DNA from 4 places in the Mesorhizobium album genome. Region 1 is predicted to be linked to each of the others. Evidence: riboswitches for the same ligand, from Rfam matches in the RefSeq annotation. Region 1 holds a riboswitch; each other region holds the start of a gene.

The links. A riboswitch is a leader RNA that binds a small molecule or an ion and turns the genes downstream of it on or off. The one in region 1 is predicted to bind cobalamin.
Region 2: another riboswitch for cobalamin. It lies ahead of RFN28_RS06710 (CbtB domain-containing protein); the one in region 1 lies ahead of bluB (5,6-dimethylbenzimidazole synthase).
Region 3: another riboswitch for cobalamin. It lies ahead of RFN28_RS23115 (DUF1636 family protein); the one in region 1 lies ahead of bluB (5,6-dimethylbenzimidazole synthase).
Region 4: another riboswitch for cobalamin. It lies ahead of metE (5-methyltetrahydropteroyltriglutamate--homocysteine S-methyltransferase); the one in region 1 lies ahead of bluB (5,6-dimethylbenzimidazole synthase).

What each region holds. Positions count from the first base shown of each region.
Region 1 covers NZ_JAVIIW010000017.1:122,106-126,713, forward strand. The annotation lists gene ribB (3,4-dihydroxy-2-butanone-4-phosphate synthase) at 1-510, shown strand, start outside; gene RFN28_RS16280 (hypothetical protein) at 757-1,737, shown strand; gene bluB (5,6-dimethylbenzimidazole synthase) at 1,769-2,506, opposite strand; cobalamin riboswitch at 2,548-2,726, opposite strand; gene RFN28_RS16290 (histone deacetylase family protein) at 2,842-3,768, shown strand; gene RFN28_RS16295 (exodeoxyribonuclease VII small subunit) at 3,772-4,023, shown strand; gene RFN28_RS16300 (DUF2277 domain-containing protein) at 4,065-4,331, shown strand; gene RFN28_RS16305 (pirin family protein) at 4,341-4,608, shown strand, end outside.
Region 2 covers NZ_JAVIIW010000005.1:213,353-217,960, reverse strand. The annotation lists gene RFN28_RS06720 (MFS transporter) at 1-246, shown strand, start outside; gene RFN28_RS06715 (gamma-glutamylcyclotransferase) at 349-1,035, shown strand; cobalamin riboswitch at 1,106-1,303, shown strand; gene RFN28_RS06710 (CbtB domain-containing protein) at 1,341-1,520, shown strand; gene RFN28_RS06705 (CbtA family protein) at 1,536-2,333, shown strand; gene cobU (bifunctional adenosylcobinamide kinase/adenosylcobinamide-phosphate guanylyltransferase) at 2,326-2,847, shown strand; gene cobO (cob(I)yrinic acid a,c-diamide adenosyltransferase) at 2,849-3,478, shown strand; gene cbiB (adenosylcobinamide-phosphate synthase CbiB) at 3,518-4,507, opposite strand; gene cobD (threonine-phosphate decarboxylase CobD) at 4,506-4,608, shown strand, end outside.
Region 3 covers NZ_JAVIIW010000030.1:50,006-54,613, reverse strand. The annotation lists gene RFN28_RS23135 (NADH-quinone oxidoreductase subunit C) at 1-62, opposite strand, end outside; gene RFN28_RS23130 (NuoB/complex I 20 kDa subunit family protein) at 67-648, opposite strand; gene RFN28_RS23125 (NADH-quinone oxidoreductase subunit A) at 639-1,004, opposite strand; gene RFN28_RS23120 (winged helix-turn-helix domain-containing protein) at 1,342-2,541, shown strand; cobalamin riboswitch at 2,571-2,773, shown strand; gene RFN28_RS23115 (DUF1636 family protein) at 2,814-3,242, shown strand; gene cobW (cobalamin biosynthesis protein CobW) at 3,245-4,297, shown strand; gene cobN (cobaltochelatase subunit CobN) at 4,315-4,608, shown strand, end outside.
Region 4 covers NZ_JAVIIW010000024.1:4,048-8,655, reverse strand. The annotation lists gene RFN28_RS20190 (adenosine kinase) at 62-1,054, shown strand; cobalamin riboswitch at 1,622-1,817, shown strand; partial or broken gene metE (5-methyltetrahydropteroyltriglutamate--homocysteine S-methyltransferase) at 1,915-3,515, shown strand; partial or broken gene RFN28_RS20180 (TCP-1/cpn60 chaperonin family protein) at 3,805-4,190, shown strand; gene glmS (glutamine--fructose-6-phosphate transaminase (isomerizing)) at 4,608-4,608, opposite strand, start outside.

The DNA.
Region 1 (4,608 bases):
ATCGCCTACCGGCAGCGCAAGGAAACCCTGGTCGAGCGCGTCGCCTGCTCGGACATCGAAACGCCCGGCGGCAAGGCGCAGGTCTTCACCTATACGCTGCCTTGGGATTCCATGCACCACGTTGCGGTCGTCTTCGGCGACATCCGCGACGGCGAGGAGGTGCCGGTGCGCCTGCACTCGGAGGATGTCGTGACCGATGTGTTCGGCACCAGCCACCGCCTGGAGGACATCATGAAGGCGATGGGCGAGCGCAAGCGCGGCGTCATCGTCTATCTGCGCGAAGGGTCCGTCGGCGTCGCCCATCAGGAGCGCAAGCGACCCGCGAGCGGCGACCGCGAGGATCACGAGGAAGCGCGCCGGCGCGAGAACGAGTGGCGCGAGATCGGTCTCGGAGCCCAGATTCTCAGGGATCTCGGCATTTCCTCGATCAACCTGATCGCCTCCCGCGAGCGCCACTATGTCGGCCTCGAGGGGTTTGGCATCCATATCGCGAAAACCGCGATTCTTTAGGATCGAATGAATAGCACCGGTCGAGGACGGGGCCGGTCGCTTGTTTCACCCGGTAGGAGCAACACTCGCGCCACCGAGCCCGCAACCTGGCGCCGCCACCCTCTGCAGCAGCATCTTCAGATTGAATGCGCCGGCCGTGATAGACTTGTGCACCGCTTTGAGATGGGCACGGCGCCGCGCTTGATTGACAATTGATGGCGTAAGCGCAACCTCTTCGGCCATTCTCTGAGGCGGGAGAGTCGGGCCATGTGGGACTTCAGCATCGGCCGGTCGGTGTCCATCATGATGCGGACATGGCCGTTCATCGTCTTTCGCATGATCGTCTATTTTGGCATCACGCTGGCCTACATCATGGCGACCGGCACCGGCGCCAGTGTCGGCTACGGCGTCGGCCACATCTCGACCGACCCCGACGGGCCGATGTCGTTTGCGCTGTGGGGCGGGGTTGTCGGCTTCGGCGTCGTCTCAGTCGCCGTCTACTGGATCCGCGAATACATCCTCTATGTGCTCAAGGCCGGCCACATCGCCGTCATGGTCCACCTGATCGACGGCCACGACGTTCCCGACGGCCAGGGCCAGATCGCCTATGCGAAGGAAGTGGTCACCCAGCGTTTTGCCGAGGCCAACATCCTTTTCGTCGTCGACCAGCTGGTGAAGGGCGCCATCCGCGCCATTACCGGCCTGATCGGCGGCATCGCGGCGTTCCTGCCCATTCCAGGCTTGAGCGGCATCGTCAGCTTCATCAACACGGTCATCCGCCTGTCGCTGACCTATGTCGACGAGATCATCCTCGGCTACAATATCCGCATCAATTCGAGCTCGCCTTTCGAGACCGCCAGGCAAGGCGTCGTGCTCTATGCGCAGAACGGCAAGCACATGGTCAAGAACGCGGTGTGGCTGGCTGTGATCATGTGGGGCGTGTCCTTCGTCATCTTCCTTTTGATGCTGGCGCCCGCCGGCGCGATCCTCTGGGTCATGCCGGGCCAGCTTGCCGGCTGGGCCTTCGTGCTGGCCATCGTCTTTGCCTGGGCCTTCAAGGCGGCCTTCATCGAGCCCTTCGCCATCGCTTCGCTGATGCAGGTCTATTTCGACACCATCGAAGGCCAGGTCCCCAATCCGGAATGGGACCGGCGCCTGGCCGAAGCGTCGTCCAAGTTCAGGGAGCTTCGCGACAAGGCGCTCGGCACCTTCGGCGGCTCGCGCTGGGATTCGCCAAGGGCTGCTTGATCGGCAACCCTGACCCAGGAAGGCAGCCTGATCACGGCTTCGCCCTTTCGCCGGAACCAAGTCGGGTGATCGCCGATTTGAGCGCCGCCTCGCCGGCGCCGCAAAAGGTCTCGCTCATCACCAGTTCGGAGAGCGGCAGGCGCTTGCCCCAGCCATGCGCTTCGAGATCGGGCCGCGGCGCGAATTCCGAGACGCGGCCGACGCAGAGATAGGCGATCGGCGTCACATGCTCGGGGATCGCGAGCAGCCGCTTCAGCGCCTCGGTCTCGATGATGCTCACCCAGCCGACGCCGACGCCTTCTGCCCGCGCCGCCAGCCAGAAATTCTGCACCGCGCAGACGGTGCTGTAGAGGTCCATCTCGGGATTGTGCCAGCGCCCGAGCGGCGAATCCTTCGAGCGCTGCCGGTCGCAGGTGATGCACAGGTTGAGCGCGCTTTCGCAGATGCCTTCGAGCTTCAGCTTGCGGTAGAGCGCCTGCCGCTCCGCTTCGATCGCCGGCAGTTCCTGCTCGCGCGCGGCGAGGAACAGGTCGCGCACCTGCCGCCTTCGCTCGCCATCGCGGATGACGATGAAGTTCCACGGCTGCATGTAGCCGACCGACGGCGCGTGATGGGCGGCCATCAGCAGCCGCGCCAGCACGGCATCGTCGAGATCGTCCGAAACGAAATGGCTGCGCACATCGCGCCGGGTGAACATCGCCCGGTAGACCGCATCGCGCGCCGATTGGTCAAAGTCATCGCCGCCCACGGCGGCCGTTCGTGCCTGCATCGCTTGTCCCCTTGCGACAGCAGTCCTCCGCCTGACCATGCGGATGACCATGTCTGCCGGGCCGGTCTTCTGGCTCGGGATCGTCCCGCTCCGGCGCCTTCCCGTCTTGGACAGTGGCATTTGCCGGCGCGGTCCCCCTCACAGCGTTGGGCACGCCACGGAATTCAACCGTGTTCCCGATTCTCCCGCGTCTGCGGGCACCAGGCAGCACGACGACTTTACCGCGAAGCTTCAGCCGCGCCAATGCCGCCTGCGACATGGGGAGGCGCGATTTTCCCCAGCCATTCGGCGCTGCAACATGGTCATTCGGGCCGCGGGTGCCTAAATTAGGCGCCATGACCACCCGTCTCTACACCCATCCGGTATTCCTGGAACACCTGACGCCGCCCGGTCACCCCGAGCGGCCCGACCGGTTGCGCGCCATCGAGCGCGTGCTGGACGACGAGGCTTTTTCGGCGCTCGACCGCGTCAGAGCGCCGGAAGGCGATGAGGCGACCATCCTTTACGCGCACCCGGAAGATTTTGTTGCCCGCATCCGCGCGGCTATCCCCGCGAGCGGCATCGTCTCGATCGACGCCGACACCAGCGCCAGCCCGAAGAGCTGGCAGGCCGCGGTGACGGCGATCGGCGCCGCCAATGCGGCGATAGATGATGTCTTCGAAGGCCGCGCCGCCAACGTCTTCGTTGCCGCCCGTCCGCCCGGACACCATGCCGAAAAGACCACAGCGATGGGCTTTTGCCTGTTCAACACCGCGGCGATCGCCGCCCGCCATGCGCAGAAGAGGCATCAGGCCGAGCGTGTCGCCATCGTCGACTGGGACGTGCACCACGGCAACGGCACGCAGGACATTTTCTGGGACGATCCCTCGGTTCTCTATTGCTCGACCCACCAGATGCCGCTTTATCCGGGCACCGGCGCGAAGAGTGAAACCGGCGTCGGCAACATCGTCAACGCGCCGCTTGCGCCGCGCACCGGCAGCGAGACTTTCCGCGACGCCTTCCTGTCGCGCGTGCTGCCGTCGATCGATGCGTTCGCGCCAGACCTGATCATCATTTCCGCCGGTTTTGATGCGCACCATCGCGATCCGCTGGCCGAGATCAACCTGACCGAGGATGATTTCGACTGGGCGACCGGCCAGCTGATGGAGCGCGCCGGGCGTCACAGCGGCAATCGGCTCGTCAGCCTGCTGGAGGGCGGCTACGATCTGCAGGGACTGGCATTTTCGGTCGCCGCCCATGTCGGGCGGCTGATGAAGGGATAGGATATGGCTGGCGAAGGCAATGAGGACGTCAAGGCGATGAGCTTCGAACAGGCGCTCGACGCGCTGGAGAAGATCGTCGATGATCTGGAGCGCGGCGATGTCGCGCTCGACCAGTCGATCAAGATCTACGAGCGCGGCGAGGCGCTGAAGGCCCATTGCGACCGCTTGCTGAAGGCGGCCGAGGACAAGGTCGAGAAGATCAGGCTGTCTCGCGACGGCAAGCCGGTGGGAACCGAGCCGCTCGACCCCGACTAGGTCGGGAGGGGCGGGGAGAAAGCAGGTTTAGGAGTTCAAGCATGTGCCGAAACATCAAGACCCTGTTCAACTTCGATCCGCCGGCGACCGACGACGAGGTCCATGACGCGGCGCTGCAGTTCGTGCGCAAGCTGAGCGGCTCGACCAAGCCGTCCAAGCGCAACGAGCACGCTTTCAATCACGCCGTCGAGGCGATTGCCGCCGCGGCGCGCGATCTGCTCGACAGCCTCGAAACCACCCAGCATCCGCGCAATCGCGAGGAGGAGGCGGCCAAGGCGAAAGCCAGATCCGCGCTCCGCTTCGCCTGAGGCCGTCGTATGAGCTTCTTCCCCGGAAACGATCCTGAAGCCGGCGATGCCTTCGCCTGCGACCAGATCGAATTGATGGTCATACCCAACGCCAAGGACATCGGCGGCTTCGAGGTTCGCCGTGCCTTGCCGACGGCAAAGCGCCGGCTGGTCGGCCCGTTCATCTTCTTCGACCGCATGGGGCCTGCGATCCTGCGCGCCGGCCAGGCGATCGACGTGCGCCCGCACCCGCATATCGGGCTCTCGACTGTCACCTATCTGTTCGACGGCAGGATCA
Region 2 (4,608 bases), on a different contig from region 1:
GCGCTTTTCACCATCGCGCTCGATGCGCTTGGCTCGACCGCCTTCATGCGCTCGGTGCGTTCCTATGAGAGGGCGCAGATGGCGGCGGTCTACCGCACCTACCTCGACTTTTCCGAGCTGACGCCGCCGCTGGTCTATTCGGTGGTGCTCTCTTTCTTCGGCCTCGGCTCGGTCTTCGTCACTCTCGGCCTGCTGGCCGCCTTCTGCGGCTTCTTCACCTGGCGCTATCTGCCGAAGTCGTTTTGATCGGCCACCTGGCCGGCCTTCCACATTGTGGCGATTATGCGAGGACCTTAAGCTCGGTCCGCTATCGTCGGCAAACTCGCCGGCGGCCGAAGGAGCAACCGGATGCCTGCAAGAACGATGTCGCTCACCGAGGAATTGGTCGCCCGCTGTTTTCGCGCGGTCGAGGACCCAGGGCCCGATCCTGATGCGCAGCATCTCCGCGACAGCGACTATGAAGAGATGCTGGATGCGTTCGAGGGCGAGTTGCCTGCAGCCGAGCCTCTCTGGCTGTTCGGCTATGGCTCGCTGATCTGGAAGCCGGAGATCGAACATGTCGAGGAGCGGGTCGCCGTGGCGCGCGGCTGGCATCGCTCCTTCTGCATGAAGATGACGCGCTGGCGCGGCACCAAAGAGAGCCCTGGCCTGATGATGGCGCTGGATCGCGGCGGCCAATGCAAGGGCGTCGCCTTCCGGCTGGACGGTGGCGACCGCCGGGAGGCGCTGGACAAGCTTTTCCGGCGCGAGATGACGCTGAAGCCGACCAGCTACCGGCCGCGGGTGCTGCAACTCGCAACCGACAAGGGGCCGTTGCGGGCGCTCGCCTTCGTTCTCAACCGCAAAGGCACGACCTATGCCGGCCCGCTCAGCGAAGGCGAGGTGGTCGAAAGGCTGGCGACCTCCTGCGGCCATTGGGGGTCAGGCGCCGACTATCTCTACAATACTGTCAAGAATCTCGAGGCGCGCGGCATCCACGACGCCCATCTGTGGCGGCTGCAGCAGCTTGTCGCCGCAAGGATCGCCGGCTCCTAGTTCCCAATGCGTGCCGCAATCACGCTCCGACATGGCGGAATTTGGTTTGCCGGGTGCGGCGATTCTGCATATAGTCTGCGCCGTCGTCGGTTCCGTTTTTGGAGCCAAGAGGGAATGCGGTGAGGGCGAACTTCCTGCCCAAAGCCGTGGCTGCCCCCGCAACTGTGTGCGGTAGTCCTCTCCATAAACCACTGAGGGTTTTCCTCGGGAAGGTGGGGAAGGGCGCGGATCCGCGAGCCAGGAGACCTGCCGGCGACAGGAAAGTTGACTTCGATGCCCTCGGGTGGAGGGCGAAAGGACAAGACATGAATACCGCTTCCGTCTCCCTCGGCGCCTCCGTCTCCTCGCAGTCGCGCATCATGCAGCTGACCCTGGCCGCGCTGCTCGGCATCTTCGTCGTCGGCTTCGTCGGCTTCTCGCATATCGATGCGGTCCACAACGCTGCGCACGACTATCGCCATTCGATGGCTTTTCCCTGCCACTGAGCAAGGCCTGACATCATGAATCTGTTTCGCAACGTCGTGTTCATCGCGGCGATCGCGGGGCTCGTGGCGGGCGTGGTTCTCGCCTGCATGCAGGCCTATGCGACCGTGCCGCTGATCCTGAAGGCGGAAGTGTACGAAAAGGCGGGCGGCGGTCATCACCACGATCACGCCGCCGCCAGCACAAGCAACAACGCAATGAGTTCGGCCGCCCCGGCGGACAACGCGATGAGCAGTGCGGCTCCGGCGCCGGCCGAAGCGGCTGCGCCGGCCGAGGATGAGGGCTGGGCGCCGGCCGACGGCTTCGAGCGCTTCGCCTTCAACGTCGTCGCCAATATCGTCACCGGCATCGGCTTCGCGCTGATCCTGGTCGCCGTCTCCGAGTTCGCCGGCGGCATCGGCAACTGGCGGCAGGGCGTGTTCTGGGGCCTTGCCGGCTTCGCCGTGTTCACGCTGGCGCCGGGCCTCGGCCTGCCGCCGGAATTGCCGGCAATGCCCGCGGCCGAGCTTTTGCCGCGCCAGATCTGGTGGATTTCGACAGTGGCGGCAACCGCGGTCGGTCTCGGTCTGATCGCCTTCCGCAAGTCGCTGCCGCTGGCGATCCTCGGTGTTGTGCTGATCGTGGCGCCGCACGTTATCGGCGCGCCACAGCCCGACAGTTTCGAGACGGCGATTCCGGAGGGGCTGCATCATCAGTTCGTGGTCGCGGTGACGCTCACCGATCTAGTTTTCTGGCTGGTGCTGGGCGCAATTGCCGGCGTGGCGCGCGGCCGCTTCACCGGCACGGCGACCAGCCTGCGCGACAGCTTTGCCTGATCGCGCAGAGGGTCGTCTGACCTTCATCCTCGGCGGTGCGCGCTCCGGAAAAAGCGCGTATGCCGAGACCCTGGCGACGGCAAGCCCGTCGCCCTGGGTCTACATCGCCACCGCGCAAGCCTATGACGACGAGATGCGCGAGCGCATCGCGCTGCATCGCGCGCGGCGCAGCGAAAGCTGGGTGACCGTCGATGCGCCGCTCGACCTCACCGGTGCGATCGAGGCTTTGCCTGATCATCAGCCAGTGCTGATCGATTGCCTGACATTGTGGCTGACCAATCATATGCTGGCGGACCATGATATCGAGGCCGAGTGCCGGCGGCTTACGGATATACTGTCACGGCCGCGCGGGCCTTGGTTCGTGGTGTCGAACGAAGTCGGGCTCGGCATCGTGCCGGACAATGTGCTGGCGCGCCGGTTCCGCGACGCCGCCGGGCGGCTCAACCAGCAGGTCGCGGCGGTCGCCGACAGCGTACTGATGATCGTCGCGGGGCTGCCGCTCAAGGTGAAGTGACATGGCCGAAATCGACGACAAGATCATTGACGACAAGGATGCCGAACGCCATCGCGCCAAGATGGCCAAGCGCAAGGCTGTGCAGGATGCCGAGGTTGCCGGCAAGACGATCGAGAAGGGGCTGCTGATCGTCAACACCGGGCCGGGCAAGGGCAAGACCACCGCTGCCTTCGGCCTAGCGCTCAGGATGCTCGGCTACGGCAAGCGCGTCGGCGTCGTCCAGTTCATCAAGGGCAAGTGGCACACCGGCGAAAAGGATGCCTTCGCAGCTTTCGGCGACCGCGTCATCTGGCACACGATGGGCGAGGGGTTCACCTGGGAGTCGCAGGATCTGAAGCGCGACATCGCTGCCGCGGAGGCAGCCTGGGCCAAGGCGCTGGAGTTGATGGCCGATCCGTCGATCAGCCTCGTCGTGCTTGACGAGCTCAACATCGCGCTGCGTTACGATTACCTCGATCTGGAAAAGGTGGTTGCGGCGCTGAAGACCCGCCGCGAGGGTTTGCATGTCATCGTCACCGGCCGCAACGCCAAGCCGCTGCTTGTAGAGGCCGCCGATCTCGTCACCGAGATGGGGCTGACCAAGCATCACTTTGCGGCCGGCGTGAAAGCGCAGCAGGGGATCGAGTTTTAAGGCATGTTGATATTCAGGTGACCTGATTCTCAACACACCTTAGCGGCTGATTGAAATGGTCAGATAGATCACGATCGCCGACAGGATCGCGAACAGGCCGAGCAGCAGTCCGTCGGCAACGCGGTAGAGTTTCAGCGCCTGCCTGATGTCCGTGCTCTCGGCCTCGCGGCGGCCGCCTTCGCCCATGAAGGCATCCTCGACGATTTCACCGCCATAGCTGCGCGGCCCGGCCAGGGACAGGCCCAGCGCGCCCGCCATGGCGGCTTCCGGCCAGCCGGCATTGGGAGAGCGGTGTTTCTTCGCGTCGCGGCGCATCACCTGCCAGGCACTACGGGGGTCGGCGCCCTTGACCAGGAAGGCCGCGAGCACGATCAGCAGGCCGGTGAGCCGCGATGCAGGCAAGTTGATCCTGTCATCGAACAGCGCCGCGGCGCGGCCGAAGGCCTCATGTTTCGGCGTGCGATGGCCGATCATCGAATCGGCGGTGTTGGCGGCCTTGTAGGCAGCGCCGCCGACCAACCCGCCGATGCCGGTCCAGAAGGCAGGCGCAACGATGCCGTCGGAGAAATTCTCGGCCAGGCTTTCGATCGCGGCGCGGGCAACGCCCGCCTTGTCGAGCTTGTCCGGATCGCGGCCGACGATGCGCGAAACAGCGATGCGGCCGAGCGTCAGACCGCCGGTCTCCAGCGCATCGGCGACATCCTCGACATGCTCCGCCAAGCTCTTTTGCGACAGCAGGGAGGAGCCGAGAATGGCGGCAATGACGAGACCCGACGGGAAGATCAGCCAAAGCAGGACATGAAGCGCCAGCCCGATGGCGGCCGGCACGAGAATGATCACCCACAAGGCCTGGACGCCGCGGCGGCGACGCAATTCGTCGGAATCCGTAGCGCGGTTGAGCCTGCGGTCGAGAAAGGATATCAGCCTGCCAATCCAGGTGACGGGATGGCCGATGGCGTTAAACAGCCAATCCGGATAGCCGAGGACACGTTCAACGGCGAGTGACAGGAAAGCGATTAGGATCGACATGAAGCTTCTAAGCGGAGCGATTGCAGCGGTTGATCATGGCGGCAGCCTTGGCCGCGCACGCGCCCTTTTTCCTCATGCGCCACAGCCTTTCATTGACCTCT
Region 3 (4,608 bases), on a different contig from region 1:
CCGATGCGGCCGGCCAGCTTCTCGCCGAGATAGGTGGAGAGTTCGTTCAACGCCAGGGCCATTGGTTCACCGTTCGATCGTGCCGGTGCGGCGGATCTTCTTCTGCAACAGAAGAATGCCGTAGAGCAGCGCTTCCGCGCTCGGCGGGCAGCCGGGTACATAGATGTCGACCGGTACGATGCGGTCGCAGCCGCGCACCACCGAATAGGAATAATGGTAGTAGCCGCCGCCATTGGCACAAGAGCCCATCGAGATGACGTAGCGCGGCTCCGGCATCTGGTCGTAGACCTTGCGCAGCGCCGGCGCCATCTTGTTGGTCAGCGTGCCGGCGACGATCATGATGTCGGACTGGCGCGGAGACGCCCGCGGCGCGACGCCGAAGCGCTCGCTGTCGTAGCGCGGCATCGAGGTGTGGATCATCTCGACCGCGCAGCAGGCGAGACCGAAAGTCATGAACATCAGCGAGCCGCTGCGCGCCCAGGTGATCAGCGCTTCAGTCGAGGTGACGAGGAAACCCTTGTCTGCCAGCTCATTGTTGATTTCGAGGAAGAAGGGATCGTCCTCCCCCACCGGCCTGCCGGTGTTGGGGTCGATGATGCCCTTGGGCTTCGGCGCGACGAGGGTGCCTGAACTGTCGTTCAATCCCATTCCAGCGCTCCTTTTTTCCATTCATAGGCAAAGCCGACGGTCAGCACCGCCAGGAACACCATCATTGACCAGAAGCCGAGCATGCCGACCTTGGAGAAGGACACCGCCCACGGAAACAGGAAGGCGACCTCAAGATCGAAGATGATGAACAGGATCGACACCAGATAGAAGCGGATGTCGAATTTCATGCGGGCGTCGTCGAACGAGTTGAACCCGCATTCATAGGCGGAAAGCTTTTCCGGGTCGGGGCTGCGGTAGGCCACCAGGAACGGCGCTATGATCAGCGCCAGACCGACGACCATCGCCACTGCGATGAAGAGGACGATGGGCAGATACGAACTTAGGAGTGCGCTCATGCGGCGGCTTTCCGTTGGCGGCCAATTCACTTTGATTACAGCAACGGACTCTAATGCGGAAGCGTGACAGATTAACCGCTGAACCGTTTTAGGTGGCCTATGCTGCGACGCGGCGAGGGTTAGCGCAGCGGTTTCAGCGACGCAAGTCAAACCTTGTTCAAAATCCGGCCCTGGGCGCCATATCCGAAGAAACTGGTCCGATCCGCTCCTGTTTGATTTCCTTCGTTTTTTACTCCACTTTTCTCTCCTGACATATCTCCCGCCATTTGCCTGCTAGCATGACATGAATCGCCCGCTGGAAATGCCGGCAAAGGATCAGGGGTAACGGGATAGCCTGATGAAGGAAACGATTTCGCTCGCCATGGCCAGGCGCATCGCGCTCGGTGCGCAGGGCTTCACCGACCCTCGCCCGGCCGGCGAGCCCAACCGCCGGCACCTCGCCCGCGTGCTCTCCCGGACCGGCCTGCTCCAGATCGATTCTGTCAGCGCGGTGGTGCGCGCCCATTACATGCCGCTCTATTCGCGTCTCGGCCCTTACCCGCTGGCGCTGCTCGACAATGCCGCACGCACCCGCAAGCGCGCCGTCTTCGAATATTGGGCGCATGAAGCCTCTTTCCTGCCGGTTGAGACCTATCCGCTGATGCGCTGGCGCATGCAGCGCGCCGAACGCGGCGAGGAGATGTATCTCGGCCTCGCCAAGTGGGGCCGCGAGCGCAAGGAGATGATCGACGAGATTTATAAAGAGGTAGCCGAACGCGGACCGATCGCCGCCTCCGACATCGAAGGCCACAAGGGCAACGGCGGCTGGTGGGGGTGGAGCGAGGCCAAGCATGCCTTCGAATGGCTGTTCTGGGCCGGGCGCATCACCACCGCCTACCGGCGCGGCTTCGAGCGCTATTACGATCTGCCGGAGCGTGTTCTGCCACAGTCTGTGCTGGATCTGCCCGTGCCCTCCGTCGAGGACGCGCACCGCGAATTGCTGCGCATGTCCGCGCGCGCCCATGGCATCGCCACGTATGGCGACCTGCGCGACTATTTCCGCCTGGCGCCGGGCGACACCAAAGACCGCATCGAGGAACTGGTCGAGGCGGGCGAGCTGCTGCCGGTGCGCGTCGAAGGTTGGGATAAGACCGCCTATCTCCACAAGGATGCCCGCTTTCCGCGCCGGATCGCGGCGCGTGCCCTGCTTGCTCCTTTCGATCCCGTCGTCTTCGAGCGCACTCGGACGGAAAAGCTGTTCGGCTTCCGCTACCGCATCGAGATCTATACGCCGGCCGAAAAGCGCCAGTATGGCTATTACGTGCTGCCCTTCCTCCTTGGCGACCGGATCGTCGCCCGTGTCGATCTGAGAGCCGACCGCCCTGCAAGTGTTCTCCGTGTCCACGCCGCCTATGCTGAGGCCGGAGCGCCGCCGGAGACGGCCGCGCAGCTCGTCGAGGAACTGAAGCAGATGCAGGGCTGGCTTGGATTGGAGCGCATCGAAGTCGCGCCGGCCGGCGACCTCGGCCCGGCGCTGGCCGACATTTCGGTGTCGTAGCCGCGCGTTGACAGCCGGATAGCTCTAAGCCTAAATCCGCCACAGACGGTCTTCTCCCGGCAAAGGGAGGAGCCAAGAGGGAATGCGGTGCGGGCAAAAAGCCCAAATCCGCGGCTGTCCCCGCAACTGTGAGCGATGAGCCTCAGCCGAAAGCCACTGGGATATTCCCGGGAAGGCGGCGCCAAGGCGATGACCCGCGAGCCAGGAGACCTGCCGTCTGAGACTTTAAGTATCCGATCGTCCGGCGGGTTTTCCGGGCAAGGAGCCTGGTTTTGGATCGCAACGACAGTCTTCCGGCTAATATCGCGGACATTCCATCCGAGCCCGGCTACGCGTTGGCGGAAGTAACCGTCATCGTCTGCTCCTCTTGCCGCGACGAAACCGGCTCGGACGCGCATCCGCGCGCAGGCACACTCCTTGCCGCGGACGCACGCCGCGCCGCTTCGGGCCAGGAGATCCGCATCCGCACCGTCGAATGCCTCGGCAACTGCAAGCGCCGCCTGAGCGCCGCACTGCTTCGCGACGGCTGCTGGAGCTACGTCTTCGGCGACTTGGACACGACCAGCGGCCCAGATCTCGTCGCCGGCGCAAAACTCTTTGCTACCTCGACCGACGGCCTCATTCCCTGGCGTGGCCGGCCAGATTCCCTCAAGCGTGGCCTGGTTGCCCGCGTCCCTCCCCTCGACATGCTGAAAGACTGACCATGAACGCCCCAGATTCGTCCGGCAACTTCTCCCGTGTTCCCTGCACCGTCGTCACCGGCTTTCTCGGCGCCGGCAAGACGACGCTGATCCGCAACCTGCTCGAAAATTCCAAGGGCAAGCGGCTGGCGATCATCGTAAACGAGTTCGGCGATGTCGGCATCGACGGCGAGATCCTGAAAGGCTGCGGCATCGACACCTGCCCGGAGGAAAACATCGTCGAGCTCGCCAATGGCTGCATCTGCTGCACCGTCGCCGACGATTTCGTGCCGGCGCTCGATCAGATCCTGTCGCGCACGCCGAAGGTCGACCACATCCTGATCGAGACCTCCGGCCTCGCTTTGCCGAAGCCGCTCGTCCAGGCTTTCCAGTGGCCGACAGTGAAGAGCCGCGTGACGGTCGATGGCGTCATCGCCGTGGTCGATGGCCCGGCACTGGCCGACGGCCGCGTCGCCTCCGATATGGACGCCCTGCAGGCGCAGCGCGCCGCGGACGATTCGCTCGACCATGACGATCCGGTCGAGGAGGTGTTCGAGGACCAGATCGCCTGCGCCGACCTGATCATCCTGTCGAAGAGCGACCTGATGGATGCGGCGGGCTCGGCCCGTGCCAATGCCGTCATCGGCGAGCATGTAGCGCGCGCCGTGAAGGTCGTGCCGACCACGCACGGCAAGGTCGATCCGTCGGTGCTGCTCGGCCTCGGCCTCGCCGTCGAGGACGATATCGAGAACCGCAAGACGCATCACGACGACGAGCTCGACCACGAGCATGACGATTTTGACTCCTTCGTTATCGATATCCCATCGATTTCGCATCCGGACGAGCTGGCAAAGCGCGTCGCCCTTGCCGCCGAGCAGGAAAACGTGCTGCGCGTCAAAGGCTTCGTCGAGGTCGGGGACAAGCCTATGCGGCTGCTGCTCCAGGCCGTCGGCCCGCGCGTCAACCACTATTACGACCGCGCCTGGACGGCTGAGGACGACCGCCGCTCGCGGCTCGTCGTCATCGGGCTCAAGGGGCTGAACCGCCCGGCGGTCGAGCGTATCCTTGCCGGCTGAGGCCAACGCGAAAAGCGATGCATATCCTCACCACGACATCCTCCTCGCTCGACGATCTCGCCGAGCCGATCGATCTCAGGCAGACGCCTGCGGATGTCGTGGCGCTGTCCTTCACCGACAGCGATCTCGCCGGACTGGCCGCAGCCTGGAAGACTGACGCCGAACGGCTGCCGTCGATGCGGCTGGCCGCGTTGCGCGATCTGCGCCATCCGATGTCGGTCGATCTCTGGATCGACAGCGTCGCCCGCCATGCCAAAGTCGTTCTCGTCCGCATCCTCGGCGGCTACGACTGGTGGCGCTACGGCTGCGAC
Region 4 (4,608 bases), on a different contig from region 1:
CCAACTGATCGCGCGCCCGGCCGGCGTGGCAGAAAGCCGGCAGTCGTTGGCGGAGACTTTGATGCCGGAATATGACGTGCTTTGCATCGGCAATGCCATTGTCGACATCATCGCCCAGTGCGACGAGGCTTTTCTCGAGACCAACGGCATCATCAAGGGCGCGATGAACCTCATCGACACCAGGCGCGCCGAGCTGCTTTACAGCCGCATGGGGCCGGCGATCGAGGCTTCGGGCGGCAGCGCCGGCAACACGGCGGCGGGTGTCGCGAGCTTCGGCGGCCGCGCCGCCTTCTTCGGCAAGGTGTCGAACGACGCGCTCGGCGAAATCTACACCCACGATATCCATGCCCAGGGTGTGGCCTTCGACACCAGGCCGCTCCAGGGCGAGCCGCCGACGGCGCGCTCGATGATCTTCGTCACGCCGGATGGCGAGCGTTCGATGAACACCTATCTCGGCGCCTGCATCGAACTCGGGCCGGAGGACGTCGAGGCCGACAAGGCCGCCGGCGCCAGGGTCACCTATTTCGAAGGCTATCTGTGGGATCCGCCGCGCGCCAAGGAAGCGATCCGGCAGACCGCGAGGCTGGCGCATGCCGCCGGCCGCGAAGTGTCGATGACGCTATCGGATTCCTTCTGCGTCGACCGCTATCGCGACGAGTTCCTCGAGCTGATGCGCTGCGGCACCGTCGACATCATCTTTGCCAACAGCCACGAGATCAAGTCTCTCTACGAGACCTCCTCGTTCGAGGAGGCGTTGGCCGCCATCCGCAAGGACTGCAGAATAGCCGCCGTCACCCGTTCTGAGAAAGGCTCGGTCATCGTGCGCGGCGACGAGACCGTCACCATCGAGGCGACGGCGATCGAGCAATTGGTCGACACGACCGGCGCCGGCGACCTCTATGCCGCCGGCTTCCTTTACGGCTACACGACCGGACGCAGCCTCAAGGAGTGCGGCGATCTCGGCTCGCTGGCCGCCGGCCTGGTGATCCAGCAGATCGGCCCGCGCCCGCGCCAGAACCTGCGCCGCGAGGCCGAGCAAGCCGGGCTGCTGTAGGGGCGTGCCAAGGACTAGCTTCCTTCCTCCTAGTGAAAGCTGTTTAGGAAAGCGCGGGCAAATCGAAATGTCGCACGTGCATCCCGTTGAGGGCGGTTTTCCTCTTGGCGTTCCAGTCTAGTTACCGGAACGCGGAAACGGGTTGGGGCCACTTACCGGTTTCAGGGGATCTTGATATCAGTTGGCGCGCGGACGCCCACATTGGCGTACTCCAGCAAGAGACCTATTCTAGCCTCGCAGTTCTGCTGGGGGCGCCACCCTGCCCTTCCGCCAAATCGGTCCGACCAAAGGCCCTGCAACCCTTGCGCAGCCGAGCCGGATCGCACCGTCTGGCACAGTTCTGCACAGCGCCCATTTGCCGATTTGGCCCGGCCACCTGCAGCGGGCAAGGTCTGGCTTCATCTAGCCAATCTGCCTTACCGCCTGCCGAACTAAACATATTCACGATCCAAACGCCCCTTGTTCGTCCCTCCACGCGGCTTGGAAATCACTGCGACGGTACAAAGCGCGTCCACATAATGACATAAAGATTTCTTTATGCGAGATTGACAAAAGAGCGGACTGCTGTGATTGTGTCCAAGCCATGGTTCTCCGTACGGCGCTGCCGCAGCGGAGCTAAGAAGCCGGTGCGATGCCGGCGCTGCCCCCGCAACTGTTAGAGGCGAGCCGACCCCACTCATGTCACTGAGGCGAACAGCCTCGGGAAGGCGGGTAGAGGCGATGACCCCTGAGCCAGGAGACCTGCCACGGCGAACTATTGTCCACGGGCGGGGTGTCTCGGTGGCCGCTGCAGCCCGGCGTTCGTACCGGCCTACTGGCGCCTTCATTGTCCCCCACGCCCCAACCATCGGGGTATCGCATTGAAGATCATGCTGGCTACCTATTTCGGGCCGCTGGGAGACAATCTCGAGACAGCGATATCGCTGCCCGTGGCCGGCCTGCATCTTGATCTCTCCCATGCTCCCGAACAGTTGGAGACGGCTGGTCGGCTCGCGCCCAAGGATCTGGTGTTATCGCTTGGCTTGATCAATGGCCGCAACGTCTGGCGCGCGAACCTCACTGCCATTCTCGACCGCATCAAGCCGATCGTCGCGGGCTGGCCCTTGGATCGAGTCGAGATCGCGCCTTCGTGCTCGATGCTGCATGTGCCGATCGACTTGCGTATGGAGACGGCACTGGATGCGAACATCAGGTCGTGGCTCGCCTTCGCGGCCCAGAAGACCGACGAGTTGGTCATCCTGGCTCGGGCTTGTCCCAAGGTAAAGACGCCGTGGCTGGCGAGTTGAAAGCTTCTACCGAGGCTGCCGCGACTCGCGCAACATCCACGAAGGTCCATGACCCGCTCGTTGAAGGGCGGATCGCCGACATCAAAAGCGCCATGAAGCAACGAAAGAGCGCATTTGCCGAGCGTTCCAGGGTCCAGGCCCGCACGCTCGGCCTGCCGCCGTTCCCGACGACGACCATTGGATCCTTTCCGCAGACGCCTCAGGTGCGCAAGGCGCGTTCCGCTCACGCGAAGGGCCGGCTCAGCTATGTCGACTACGAAACCTTTCTGAAGAAGGAGATCGAGGCTGCTATTCGCTGGCAGGACGAGATCGGGCTGGACGTGCTGGTGCATGGCGAGTTCGAACGAAACGACATGGTACAGCATTTCGGCGAGCAACTTTCCGGCTTCGCCTTCACCGAACATGCCTGGGTGCAGAGCTATGGGTCGCGCTACGTGCGTCCCCCCATCATCTTCGGCGACGTATCGCGCCCCAATCCGATGACTGTGCGCTGGTGGCAATTCGCCCAGTCGCTTACGCAAAAGCCTGTCAAGGGAATGCTTACAGGCCCAGTGACCATTCTCAATTGGTCTTTTGTTCGCGACGACGTACCCCGCTCCGAGGTCTGCCGCCAGATCGCGCTCGCTGTTCGCGATGAAGTGACGGACCTCGAAAGATCAGGCGCAAGGATGATCCAGATCGACGAGGCCGCGTTTCGCGAAGGCTTGCCGCTGCGCAAGTGCGACTGGAAGGTCTATCTTGACTGGTCGGTCGAATGCTTCCGGATCGCTTCAACAGGTGTAAAGGACTCGACTCAGATCCATACCCACATGTGCTATTCGGAGTTCAACGAGATCATCGACGCGATCGCTGAGCTGGACGCGGATGTAATTTCGATTGAGACATCGCGCTCGGCAATGGAACTGCTGGACGCCTTTACGAGCTCTAAATATCCGAACGAAATCGGTCCCGGAGTCTATGACATCCACTCACCGCGCATTCCGGAAGTCGCCGAGATTTCGGAGCTCGTCATGCTTGCCCGCGAGCGACTCTCCGATGGTCAACTGTGGATAAATCCGGACTGCGGCCTCAAAACTCGCAAATGGGAGGAGGTCCGCCCTGCCCTCATTAACATGGTTGCGGCAGCATGCGCCATGCGGGAGAAACAGCAGGCTGAGCTCGCGCGGCCCCTGTGACCCGTAAACGCGTGAGCAGCAGCGGCCGCGACGGGTGCCTTTGCCCGACATTTGCCTAGCAAGCTGGCATCAATGCCGTTCGGGAGAAAACTTCTGATCGCGTTGTGGAAGCATGTTCTTCATGGTACTTGCCGCGAGGCGCTGTCCTGAAGCCATTCTTCTCCATCCATTGGATTTATAGCAGCCGCTGATCCCGAGCGAACCAACCTTCGAACGCGCGGCGCTCCAACATGGGGCGGTTCATTCCGTGTTCACTGTTACCAATTTTTCAACCGATGTTGAGCCGATGGCCGCCGACGGCACCACGACCGCGACGGTTCTCGCGAAGGACCAAGGCGGTTGCTGCCGGCATGAACCCGATGGACCTCAAGCGTGGCATCGACCTCGCCGTCACCGAAGTCGTCGCGGCGCTCGGCAAGGCTGCTAAGAAGATCACGAGCTCCGAGGAAGTCGCCCAGGTCGGCACGATTTGGGCCAATGGCGACGAGTCGGTCGGCACCATGATCGCCGAAGCCATGCAGTAGGTCGGCAACGTGGGCGTCATCACCGTCGAAGAAGCCAAGACGCTGAGACCGAGCTGGAAGTCGTCGAGGCATGCAATTCGACCGCGGTTATCTCTCGCCCTATTTCGTCACCAACCAAGACAAGATGCGCGTCGAGCTGGACGAGCCGCATGGCGAACAAAGTAGGGATCGAGCAACCGGCAATCTCGACATGATTAGTGCCACCTCCGGCATATGCTGGAGGGTGGCGACCTGATAAAGCGAACGTGAGGTCCGCGCGCGAAGTCACTCAGGATCGCCGGGCGATTGTTCACGGTTTCCGCATCACGGGCATCCAAAAATCAACGCCAATGCCCTTGGGCGCGCCAGGCGGTGGCCGCTCGCGGCATTTTTTCGGTCTGATGCGCGCTGGGCCCCGGCAAGTCACGCGCCTGGCTGAGTTCGATGCGGTCGCCCACAATACCGATAGAGCAATAAGATATATCCACCTGGCCGCGGACCGTGATATGGATCTCTTCGAAATCCCGGTGTCGGTGGCGATGCGCTTTGTTACTTGAAGGCTGGGACCCCAGCTATGAGCGCGTTACAAT